Regions from separate parts of the Cupriavidus sp. 01L415 genome, predicted to be linked through region 1. Evidence: riboswitches for the same ligand, from Rfam matches in the RefSeq annotation. Region 1 holds a riboswitch; the other holds the start of a gene.
The links. Region 1 has a riboswitch for glycine ahead of gcvT (glycine cleavage system aminomethyltransferase GcvT). Riboswitches for the same ligand answer to the same signal wherever they lie in the genome.
Positions count from the first base shown of each region.

Region 1 (5,946 bases):
TTGAAGCCCGTCTCCAGCGTCAGCGTGTCGAAGAACGTCGCATTCAGCGGCGTGTGGCCCAGCGCCTTCAGGCCGGCGGCCAGCGTGGCGGTCAGGCGATGCACGCGCTGCGCGATGCGCTTGAGGCCTTGCGGGCCGTGGTAGACCGCGTACATCGACGCCATCACGCCCAGCAGTACCTGGGCGGTACAGATGTTCGAGGTGGCCTTCTCGCGGCGAATGTGCTGCTCGCGCGTCTGCAGGGCCAGGCGGTAGGCCTTGTTGCCCTGCGCGTCGATGGTCACGCCGACCAGCCGGCCCGGCATCGACCGCTTGAAGTCGTCCTTCACCGCCATGTACCCGGCGTGCGGGCCGCCAAAGCCCAGCGGCACGCCAAAGCGCTGCGAGTTGCCCACGGCCACGTCGGCGCCCCATTCGCCCGGTGCGGCGATCAGGGTCAGTGCCAGCAGGTCGGCGGCGGCGACCACCAGGCCACCGGCCGCGTGCACCGCGTCGGCAATCGCGCGGTAGTCGGCCACGTCACCGTTCACGCCCGGGTATTGCAGCAGCACCCCGAACGCGTGGGCCTGCGCGGCATCGGGGGCGGGGCCGACCTTCACCTCGATGCCCAGCGGCAGCGCGCGCGTGCGGACCACTTCCAGCGTTTGCGGCAGGACGTCGTCGGCCACGTAGAACGTGTTCGAGGCGTGTTTGTTCACGCGTTGCAGCAGCGTCATCGCCTCGGCGGCAGCGGTGCCTTCGTCGAGCATCGATGCGTTGGCGATGTCGAGGCCAGTCAGGTCGGTGACCATCTGCTGGAAGTTCAGCATCGCTTCCAGGCGGCCTTGCGAGATTTCGGGCTGGTACGGCGTGTAGGCCGTGTACCAGGCGGGGTTCTCGAAGATATTGCGCAGGATGACGCCCGGGGTGAGCGTGTTGTAGTAGCCCTGGCCGATAAAGCTCTTGAGAACCCGGTTCTTGCTCGCTAGGCCGCGCAGCTTGGCCAGCGCGGCTTCCTCGGTCAGCGGTTCGGTGAATTCGCCCAGCGGCATGCCGTCGCGGCGGCGGATGGCGGCGGGCACCACGGCATCGATCAGCGCGGCGCGGCTGTCATAGCCGAGCACCTTCAGCATGTGTTGCTGTTCGGGGCCGTCCGGGCCGATGTGGCGGGCGGCGAAGGCGTCGCGCGCCTCCAGTTCGGCCAGCGTGGGCCGTGTACCTTGGGCGGCAGCGTTCATGGGGAGCGGGGCGTTCATGGCAAGGGTCTCGTGGGTGCGCGGCGGCAGGTGGTCAGCCGTGCCGCCGCGCGGGCATCTTCAGGCGCCGTCTCCTGGCTCGGGAGCCGGCGTGGGTGCGTCCGGGCTCAGGCGCCGACGCTGGCCTTGTAGGCGTCGACGTTCATCAGGCCGTTCACGTCGTCGGCGTTGGCCGGCTTCAGCTTGAACAGCCAGGCGTCGAAGGCGTTGGCGTTCACCGATTCCGGCGATGCCGTGGCGGCTTCGTTCACGGCGATGACTTCGCCGGCCACCGGGGCGTAGATGTCGGAGGCCGCCTTCACGGACTCCACCACCGCCAGCGCGTCGCCGGCGCCGACCGACTTGCCGACTTCCGGCAGTTCCAGGAAGACGATGTCGCCCAGCGCGTCTTGCGCGTGGTCGGTGATGCCGATCGTCAGCGTGCCGTCGGATTCGACGCGCACCCATTCGTGCGACTCGGTGTACTTCAGGTCAGCGGGGAAATTCATGAGGGTTCTCCGGGATGCAGTGTGTTTCTTGTTTCGGACGCCTGCCGGCTGGCCAGCCGGGCAGGCGAGATGGCGACCGTTGGGTGATGCCAGGCGGATGCCTCAGCTCACGAGTGCCTTGCCATTGCGCACAAACGGCAGTTTAACCACAGTCGCGGTCAGTTTGCGGTCACGAATCTCGACCTGTACCTCGGTGCCGGGGGCAACATCGGCGGGCAGGCGGGCAAAGGCGATCGACTGGGAAAGCGAGGGGCTGAAGGTGCCGCTGGTGATCTCGCCTTCGCCGGCCGGCGTGATGACGCGCTGGTGCGCGCGCAGCACGCCGCCCTTGTCGCGCAGGATCAGGCCGGCAAATGTCTTGTGTTGTCCGCTGGCGGTCAGCGCAGGCTTGCCGACGAAGTCGCGCTCGCTCTGCAGGTCGACGGTCCAGGCCAGGCCGGCATCCAGCGGGGAGGTGTGGATGTCCATGTCCTGGCCGTAAAGGTTCATGCCGGCTTCCAGGCGCAGCGTATCGCGCGCTCCCAGGCCGGCCGGGCGCACGCCGGCGGCTTCCAGCTTTTCCCAGATGCCTGCGACGTTCTCGGCCGGCACCACAAGTTCAAAGCCGTCTTCGCCGGTGTAGCCGGTGCGGGCGACCATCAGCTCGCCGACGGCCGGGTCCTGCACGACCAGCGCGTTGAACGGCTTGAGCGCGTCGGCGGGCTGGGTGGACGGAAAGGCCTGATAGACCTTCTGGCGGGCGTTGGGACCTTGCACGGCGATGATCGCCAGCTTGCTGACGTCGGCCGGGGCCACGTCGCCGCGTCGAGGGGTGATGGTGACGCCGCTGCCGGTGGCGGCATTGCGGGCGCGGATCCACTCGATGTCGCCCACCGCGGTGCTGGCGTTGACCACCAGGCGGAAGCGGTCCTCGGCAAAGAAGTAGACGATCAGGTCATCGATGACGCCGCCTTTCTCGTCCAGCATGCACGAGTACAGTGCCTTGCCGGGTGTTTGCAGCTTGTCGACGTTGTTGGCCAGCAGGCCACGGAGGAAGGTGCGCGTGTTGGGGCCGGCCAGGTCGACCACGCACATGTGGGAGACGTCGAACATGCCAGCGTCACTGCGCACGGCGTTGTGCTCTTCAATCTGGGAGCCGTAGTTGACCGGCATGTCCCAGCCGCCAAAATCGACCATGCGGGCGCCAAGGGCGCGGTGGATGGCATTGAGGGGCGTGGCCTGMAGCGTCATGGAATTCCTTCGGGGGCTCTCGCGGTTCAGAAACCGTGGTTCGAAAACGAAAAAAGGGTCGTCCGCCGCATCGCTCGGTCACAACAATGTGCAACCTAGCCGCTGCGGCGGATGACCCCTCTGTCCTCGATACCTGAGAGATTACAAGGCTCGCGCCTCGTGCGCCCCTTCGGTGGACATGCTCACCATGCGCTTGGGCAATGGCGGATGTCGCTCTCCAGAGTGCGGCATGCATTGTGTGCATGTTGCATGCCGATCCGACCAGTCCATGGTGCCTGAGAGTTTTCGGGTGATACCCCTTCGGCGGCGCAGTCGCTGCGCGCTCTCCCGGTCGGATGCGCGAGAATGTACGGGACCGGTTTGCCTTTGTCAAACGGCGAAACGCGCGGCCAGGTTTCGCGGCGCCATGTCCTTCGTATGCGGCATCCGCCACAGGGGCTACAAGGCGAAGAGGCGGCGGAGTGGCGGGATGTGCGCCAGGCTCACCCCGCCGGTCCGGCCTCGCCGCGCAGTCTTCCCTCAGTCACCCGCCCCTCTGTAATTCCTGCCGGCCGCGAGTAACCGCTACGTCCGGCAACTTCACGCTTGCCGGAATCAGCGGTCCTTGGTGACGACGTTACCCACCACGCCACCCACCGCCGCGCCGCCGACGGTGCCCAGTGCGCTACCGTTGGTCAGCGCCGCGCCGCCCAGGGCGCCCACGCCCGCGCCGATCGCGGTGTTGCGTTGCTTGGGCGTCATGTCCGCGCAGCCGCCAAAGGCAACCAGCGTGACGCCGATCAGGGTGACTTTCGACAAGGTTCGCAGCGTGCTCATGATGGCCTCCAATGTGTTGAACTTGCCATCCGCGCCGACCATGGGCCCGCGCGGCCATGACTCAGAGAGGCAAACTCCATGCCCCGGCGGCCGCGACTTACGAAGTGTTACCTCGGTGGGTCCGTCCGCCGAAAGAGCCCGTTGCGTGTCCGCTATCGGTCACCGGCGGGCCGGGCACCGCGTGTTAACATCGTCGGCTTTCGCGTACCACCTGCTGCGTGCGCCATCCGGCACCTCGCCCTTGCTCCTTCCCGCCCCATGACCCACGGACTCAACGCCGCCCAATCCGAAGCCGTCCGCTATCTGGACGGACCCTGCCTGGTGCTGGCCGGCGCGGGCTCGGGCAAGACGCGGGTGATCACGCAGAAGATCGCGCACCTCATCGAGGACAAGGGCTTCGAGCCGCGCCACATTGCCGCCGTCACCTTCACCAACAAGGCGGCCAAGGAAATGCAGGAGCGGATTGCCAAGCTGATGGAGGGCAAGACCACGCGCGAGGGCAAGCGCATTCCACTCAAGCAGTTGACCGTCTGCACGTTCCACTCGCTCGGCGTGCAGATCCTGCGCATGGAAGCCGAGCATGTGGGCCTGAAGCCGCAGTTCTCGATCATGGATTCCGACGACTGCTTCGGGCTGGTGCAGGAACAACTCGGCACGACCGACAAGAAGCTGATCCGCAGCGTGCAGAGCACGATTTCGCTGTGGAAAAACGGCATGATCGATCCCGAGACCGCGCTGGCGCAGGCCGCCAATGCCGACGAGCACCAGGCCGCGATGGTGTATCGCAACTACGTGGCCACGCTGCATGCCTACCAGGCCGTGGACTTCGACGACCTGATCCGCCTGCCTGCCGAACTCTTCGCGCGCGATGAAACCGTGCGGCTGAAGTGGCAGAACCGGCTGCGCTACTTCCTCGTCGACGAATACCAGGACACCAATGCCTGCCAGTACCAGTTGCTCAAGCAGCTGGCCGGCGGGTCGCACCTGCGTGCGCCGGCGTTCACGGCCGTGGGAGACGACGACCAGGCGATCTACGGCTGGCGCGGCGCCACGTTGGATAACCTGCGCCTGCTGCAGACTGACTTTCCCGACCTCAAGGTGGTCAAGCTGGAGCAGAACTATCGCTCCACGGTGCGCATCCTGGAAGCCGCCAACGCGGTCATCGCCAACAATCCCAAGCTGTTCGACAAGAAACTCTGGTCGGAGCACGGCATGGGCGATCCGATTGCGATTCACCCCATGAACGACGAGGAACACGAGGCCGAGTCCGTCGTGTTCCGCCTGTCCGCGCACAAGTTCGAGCGGCGCGCGCAGTTTCGCGATTACGCGATCCTGTATCGCGGCAACCATCAGGCGCGGCTGTTCGAGCAGATCCTGCGGCGCGAGCGCATTCCGTATGTGCTGTCGGGCGGCCAGAGCTTCTTCGACAAGGCCGAGATCAAGGACATCTGCGCCTACCTGCGGCTGATCGCCAATCCGGACGACGATCCCGCCTTTATCCGCGCCATCACCACGCCGCGGCGCGGCGTGGGCAATACCACGCTGGAGGCGCTCGGCACGTTTGCCGGCCAGGCCAAGGTGTCGCTGTTCGAGGCCGCGATGATGGGCGGCATCGAAGGCAAGCTGCAGCCGCGCCAGCTGGAACCGCTGCGCGTGTTCTGCGAGTCGATGGTGCGGCTGGCCGACCGCGCGGCCAAGGACCCGGCGACCGTGGTCCTGGACGACCTGATGGCGGGTATCCACTACGAGGCCTACCTCTACGACACCTTCGACGAACGCCAGGCGCAGTCGCGCTGGACCAACGCGCTGGAGTTCCTGGACTGGCTCAAGCGCAAGGGCACCCGGCCGGAGCCGGAGGGCGAGGGCGAAGCCACGGGGTTCGACAACGCCGACGGCTTTGGCGACGAAGGCAAGAACCTGCTGGAGCTGACGCAAACGGTGGCGCTGATGAGCATGCTGGAAGGCCGCGAGGAAGATCCGGACGCGGTGCGCTTGTCCACGCTGCATGCCTCCAAGGGCCTGGAGTATCCGCACGTGTTCCTGGTGGGCGTGGAGGAGGGCATCCTGCCCCACGCTCGCGAAGACGAGGACATGAGCGACGAGAAGATCGAGGAAGAGCGCCGGCTGATGTACGTGGGCATCACGCGCGCCCAGCGCAGCCTGCAGATCAGCTGGTG
Region 1 covers NZ_JBFTSP010000005.1:193,459-199,404, forward strand. Annotated here, with positions in the region: gene gcvP (aminomethyl-transferring glycine dehydrogenase) at 1-1,235, opposite strand, end outside; gene gcvH (glycine cleavage system protein GcvH) at 1,343-1,723, opposite strand; gene gcvT (glycine cleavage system aminomethyltransferase GcvT) at 1,826-2,953, opposite strand; glycine riboswitch at 3,064-3,184, opposite strand; glycine riboswitch at 3,206-3,293, opposite strand; gene AC1DOX_RS12300 (glycine zipper 2TM domain-containing protein) at 3,548-3,769, opposite strand; gene AC1DOX_RS12305 (UvrD-helicase domain-containing protein) at 4,028-5,946, shown strand, end outside.

Region 2 (5,946 bases), on a different contig from region 1:
TCATCTGGAGCGGCGGCCGGCTGCTGGAGATCAGTTCGACGGACCTGGCCGGGCGCATCTTCTGGGCCAAGCTCCAGTACGTGGGCATCGTGGGCGTGCCGATCGGCTGGCTGGTGGCGATGGTGCACCTGAGCCGGCCCCGCTTCGTGGTGCCGTGGTCGATGTTGTCGGTTCCCGTCCTGGCGGCGGTGCTGACCGTCGTACTGGTCTTCACCAACGAACGCCACCACTGGATCTGGACATCAATCGAGCTGATGCCGCCGGGCGTGGCGCCCGGAGCGGTCTTTCGCCACGGCGCCGGCTATATGCTGGTGGCCGCCTGGTCCTACCTGCTGCTCGGGCTGAGCCTGTACTTCCTGTTGACCGCCGAGGTGCCCAACGCCGCATTGTCCCGGCGTGGGCGCAATATCCTGGCGTGGGGGCTGGCCTTGCCGCTGCTGACCCACATCGCCTACCTGCAACGCTGGACCGGCATGCTGGGCGGCGATCTGACGCCGGCCACGTTTTCCCTGATGACCGTCCTCGTCTGGTTCTGCGCGCTGCGCACCCATCTGGACGATATTGGCCATTACGCGCGGCTGCGCGTGTTCGATGCCATCGGGGAGGGCTGCGTGATCCTTGGCCGGGACGGCCAGATCGTCGAGTTCAATCCGGCGGCGGCTCGCCTGTTGCCCGAACTGCGTCGCGGCCATCCGCCACCGGCGCCGTGGGCGGAGGCGTTGTGGGCCCCGCTGACCTGCGACGAGCCCGATGCCGCGCCGACGCCCCGCATTCCTGCCGGAGCGCACTACGAGCTCACCGTGGAGTCGGTCTGCCGGCTGGATGGCAAGGTGATCGGCACCCTCGTGTTCATGCGCGACATCAGCCGCTACCAGTCGCGCGAACTGGCGCTGACCGCGCAGCTGGGCCAGACCGAGGAGCGCCTGTCACGCGTGCAGGCCGATCTCGACATCGACGCGCTGACGGGCATTCCCAACCGGCGCTACTTCCAGCGGGAGTCGCTGGCGGCCGTCACACGCGCGTTTGAACAAAACGAGGAACTGGGCCTGCTGATCCTCGACGTCGACCTGTTCAAGCAATACAACGACCTGTATGGCCACCCGCGCGGCGACGAGTGCCTTCGCGAGGTGGCGCTGGCCCTGACGCAGGTGCTGACCGGTGCGCAGTTCTGTGCGCGGCTGGGCGGGGAGGAATTCGCGGCGTTGCTGCCGGCATCGACCCAGGACGAAACCCGCAACGTCGCCCGGCGCATGGTTGCTGCGGTGCGGGACCTTGGCATTGCCCACAATGGCACGCCGGTGCAGCCGTTCGTGACGATCAGCGTGGGCGCGGTGTGCGCGGTGCCCGAGGCGCCGGGGCTGGAGCCGCTGTTGCACCGTGCGGACAGCGCCATGTACCGCGCCAAGCGAGCGGGACGGAATCGCTTTGTGCTGGATGGAAATATTTACATGGGTCTCCAAAACAACTGAATTCCCGAGCGGTCGGATCGGGGCGATGATCTCGCGGGGATGCGTTTCGCACAGGTCCCTTTTCCTGATAATCCCGGCCGGGGCGATGTCTTCGCGAGCGCCGCACCCCATGGCCGCTTTCCGCAAGAGAGTTCGAGGAGACGATGATGATTCCACTGCAACTGATCCGGGCCAGCCTGATGCTGGCGGCATGTCTGGTGTTTGGCACGGCAGCCGCGCAACAGGCGCCGGCCGAACCGCGGCCGGCCAATGCGAAAGAGGCCAAGGCGATGTTCGCGGAAAAATTCAAGGCCGCCGATGTCGACCATGACGGCAAGCTGACGCGTGCAGAGGCGGAGGCGGGCATGCCCGAGGTCGCCAAGCAGTTCGACCAGATCGATACGAAAAAGACGGGCGCGGTCACGCAGCGGCAGATCGGGGCCTACTTCGTGGCCAAGGCCAAGCAGCGCAAGACCGCGCAGGATCCGGGCAGCCTGAACTGATGCGGGATGGCTGTTCCGGCTTGATGCGGGAGGGGCTTGCAATCTGCAAAATGTTCTGTAAAATGCGCCGCTCACCTTGCCCAGGTGGCGGAATTGGTAGACGCACTAGGTTCAGGTCCTAGCGGTGGCAACACTGTGGAGGTTCGAGTCCTCTCCTGGGCACCAGCATTAAAAGAAAGGCCTGCATTCGCAGGCCTTTCTTCATTTTTGCGGCCCTCCGCGTCGTTGGTGTCAGGCCTTGACGGTCTCCAATCTCGCGCCCGCGATCGACGACGCGTGCGGTTCCGCCGCCTGCCGTATCACCTCTCCCACCATATCCGCCGTGACTGCCGACAAGGTCCATCCGAGATGGCCGTGGCCAGTGTTGTAGAACACGTTGGCCCGATGACCCCGCCCCACGCGCGGCATCATGTTCGGCATCATCGGCCGCAGTCCCGCCCAGGGCACCACGCTGCGCGTGCTCACGCCCGGGAAGCATGCATGCACCCAGTCAATCAGCGGACGGATGCGATCGGACCGGATGTCCCGGTCGATGCCATTGAATTCGGCCGTGCCCGCGACGCGAAACCGGTCCGCGCCAAGCCGGCTGGTCACGAGCTTGGTCTCGTCATCAAGCAGGCTGACCGTCGGCGCCGATGCCTGGCTTTCCGCATCGTTCAGGTTGACCGTGATCGAGTAGCCCTTGACGGGGTAGATGTTCACGCGGTCGCCAAGCTGCCGGGCCATCTCGCGGCTGGCCACGCCTGCGCAGACCACCACGCCGTCGAACACGCGCGATGCGGTCTGGGCGCCGTCGGCGGCCACCACGGTGACATGCCGGCCATCCGAGGTCACCGACTTCACATCCTGGTTGTACAGCGTGGTCACGCCCAGCCGGCGGACCGCGGCTGCCAGCCCTGAAGTGAACTTGTGGATATCGCCCGTGGCATCGCTTTCGGTGTAGTAGCCGCCGTAGTACTGCCCGGCCAGCGTGGGTTCGATCGCGCGGATTTCGTCGGGCGTCACGGCGCGGCGATCCAGCCCGCCTGCAGCCAGCAGCTTCGACACCTGCCCGGCGTGGTCGAAGCCCGCCTTGTTCCGGTAGATGTGGAGGATGCCCTTTTTCTTGAGATCGAAGTCGATGCCTTCCGCCTCGGCCCACGCGAACAGGTGCTGGCGCGCGGCGATGGCGAGCCGCGCCGTCTCGATCGTGTTGGTGCGGTAATGCGGCATGGATGCGATGAACTCCGCGAACCAGCTCAGCTTGTGCCACGTGGGGCGCGGATTGACGAGCAATGGCGCGTCGCTGCGCAGCATCCACTTGATGCCCTTGGCCAGCGTGGACCAGTGCGTCCAGACTTCGGCGTTGGACGCCGATAGCTGGCCGCCGTTGGCGAACGACGTTTCCATGGCGGCATAGCGGTGCCGTTCGAACAGCGTGACGGAGAATCCGCGCTTGGCCAGGGCGTAAGCCGTGGTAACGCCGGTGATGCCACCGCCGATAACAGCGATTGTCTTCATGATGTCAGGTCTTTCAGGACGTCGTGAGTGGGAGTCCGTGGCGCACCATGCGCGACGAACGCCCCCTCTGTCCTTGACCTGAGAGATTCACGACGACGCGCCATGGGCGCGCATCGCTTGCTCCTTCGGTACCGCCGGCTGACGTGATGCCGGGGTTCTTCAGAGTTCGATGGCGGATACCGGTCCTTTTGCCTGAGAGTTTCCGGGGCGGTTGCTCCTTCGGCGCTGCACCTGCCGGGCGGCAGGAACAGGCTCTCCCGATATCGCGGGTACAGCGGGTACAGCGGCACCAACTATGCCACATGACGGACCGGGATGGCGATTGGGGCCATCCCGATGCGTGCGCGGCGTCCTGCGTCGTCCAGCGCACGTGGATCGGCAACCGGGGGGTAGGATACCCGGGGCAGGACCCCCCGCAAGGAACAGTCAGCGCAAGTGACTACCGCAGCAGCTGCAGCAGCGCGTGGGCCCCTGCCTCCGACGATGCCGGGTTCTGCCCCGTCACCAGTTGCCCATCGGTCAATACATAGCTGGCCCAGTCTTCCCCGCGCGAGAAGATGCCGCCCTTGGCTTTCAGAACGTCCTCCACCAGGTACGGCACGACGTTGGTCAGCTGCACCGCCTCTTCCTCGCTGTTGGTGAATCCCGTCACCCGCTTGCCCTTGACCAGCGGCTGGCCGTCGGTACCCTTCACGTCCCGCAGCACCCCCGGGGCATGGCAGACGGCGGCCACGGGCTTGCCGAGCCGGACGAACGCCTCGATCAGGGCGACGGAGCGCTTGTCTTCGGTCAGGTCCCACAGCGGGCCGTGACCACCAGGATAGAAGACGGCGTCGAAATCATCTGCCTTCACCTGATCCAGCGTCAGGGTGTTGGCCAGCACTTGCTTGGCGGCGGCATCGCCATGGAAGCGGCGCGTGTGATCGGTCTGCATCGTGGGGTCATCGCTCTTCGGGTCGAGCGGTGGCTGGCCGCCCTTGGGCGACGCCAGCGTCAATTCCACGCCAGCCTCCTTGAACACGTAATAAGGTGCCGCAAGTTCCTCCAGCCAGAAGCCCGTCTTCTTGCCAGTATTGCCYAGCTGGTCGTGAGAGGTCAGSACCATCAGGATCTTCATCATCCATCTCCAGTTGCAGGTCAGAGCCCACCGGGCATGTCCCGGCGATGGCAACATCCTAGTCAGAGGACTATGATTCGCAAACTTCGAAGATTCGATTTCTGCTATCCAAAATATGAATATTGGAAGCAAGGACCTGAACCTGCTCTACGTATTCCATGTGCTGTATCAGGAATGCAATGCGTCACGCGCCGCGTCCCGCATGGCCCTGAGTCAGCCGGCGTTGAGCCACAAGCTCAACCGGCTGCGGGAGGAACTGGGCGATCCATTGTTCGTGCGTGCACCGCGCGGGTTGTCGCCCACGCCGCGTGCGCATGAACTGGCGCCGCAGGTACAACGGCTGGTGGGGGATCTGGATGCCTTCTATGACGCGTGCGATGGCCGTGACTATCTGGCGCGGTCCGAACACATCCACATCTACACCACGGACTACATGGAGCAGGTGCTATTGCCAAAGCTGTTGCCCCGGCTGCGTCGCCATGCCCCGGGCGTGGTGCTGGTCACGCACAACACACGTGGTGTGCTGCCGCGCGACGAGCTGGAAAAAGGCACGTGCGACCTGGCGATCGCCGGTTTCTACGAGAACCTGCCGGACACGTTCCATCAGCAGCGGCTGCGCAGCGAGGACTTCCTGGTGCTGGCCTCCCGCGCCAACGAGCGTCTGGCGCAGGGGCTGGATCTCGATGCCTTCCTGGCGTGCGAGCATTTGCTGACCACGCTGACCGGCGACCTCAACGGCATCGTCGACCGTGCGCTGGCGGCGCGCGGCCTGGCGCGGAATGTCGTGGCGGGGCTGTCCAGCTTTGTCGCGCCGACGCGCGTCATCCGTGGCACGGACCTGCTGCTGACCTGCCTGCGTTCCGTGGCAGAGGAGGCCGTCAGTCGCGACCCGGAGCTGGTGATGCTGCCGGTGCCATTCGCGTTGCCGCAGGTCGAGGTCATGCAGATCTGGCATGCGCGCACCGATGCGGACCGGTTGCGGCAGTGGCTGCGCCAGCAGATACAGGATGTGGTCAGCGCGCAGGCTATTCAGGGCGCGGCGACGGATTGAGCGGAAGGGGGACTACGGTCGTGGTTCGCGGCGCTTCCTGCCGGTCACCATGGCGCCGATCAGGTTTTCCTGGCCGACCACGCTGAACAGGATGGCCGCCAGCACGTGCGCGACAATCAGCGCGAGCAGCGTATTCGACAGCCAGCGGTGGATGTCGATCGGCCAGTCCTCGCCCCAGAACGGGTCCAGGCGCGACATCCATCCGGTGACGGCAAGCGCCAGGATCAGCGCCCACATCGCCAGCATCATCACGGCGCCCAGCGGCGTGTGGCTGACAAAGCGCGGCGCGCGGCGCCTGGCCAGCGCCCTGGCGTATGCCAGAACACC
Region 2 covers NZ_JBFTSP010000038.1:17,643-23,588, forward strand. Annotated here, with positions in the region: gene AC1DOX_RS28305 (GGDEF domain-containing protein) at 1-1,469, shown strand, start outside; gene AC1DOX_RS28310 (EF-hand domain-containing protein) at 1,616-1,951, shown strand; tRNA gene AC1DOX_RS28315 (tRNA-Leu) at 2,030-2,116, shown strand; gene AC1DOX_RS28320 (D-amino acid dehydrogenase) at 2,183-3,451, opposite strand; glycine riboswitch at 3,622-3,721, opposite strand; gene AC1DOX_RS28325 (type 1 glutamine amidotransferase domain-containing protein) at 3,891-4,568, opposite strand; gene AC1DOX_RS28330 (LysR family transcriptional regulator) at 4,684-5,619, shown strand; gene AC1DOX_RS28335 (cytochrome b/b6 domain-containing protein) at 5,632-5,946, opposite strand, start outside.
Region 2: another riboswitch for glycine. It lies ahead of AC1DOX_RS28320 (D-amino acid dehydrogenase); the one in region 1 lies ahead of gcvT (glycine cleavage system aminomethyltransferase GcvT).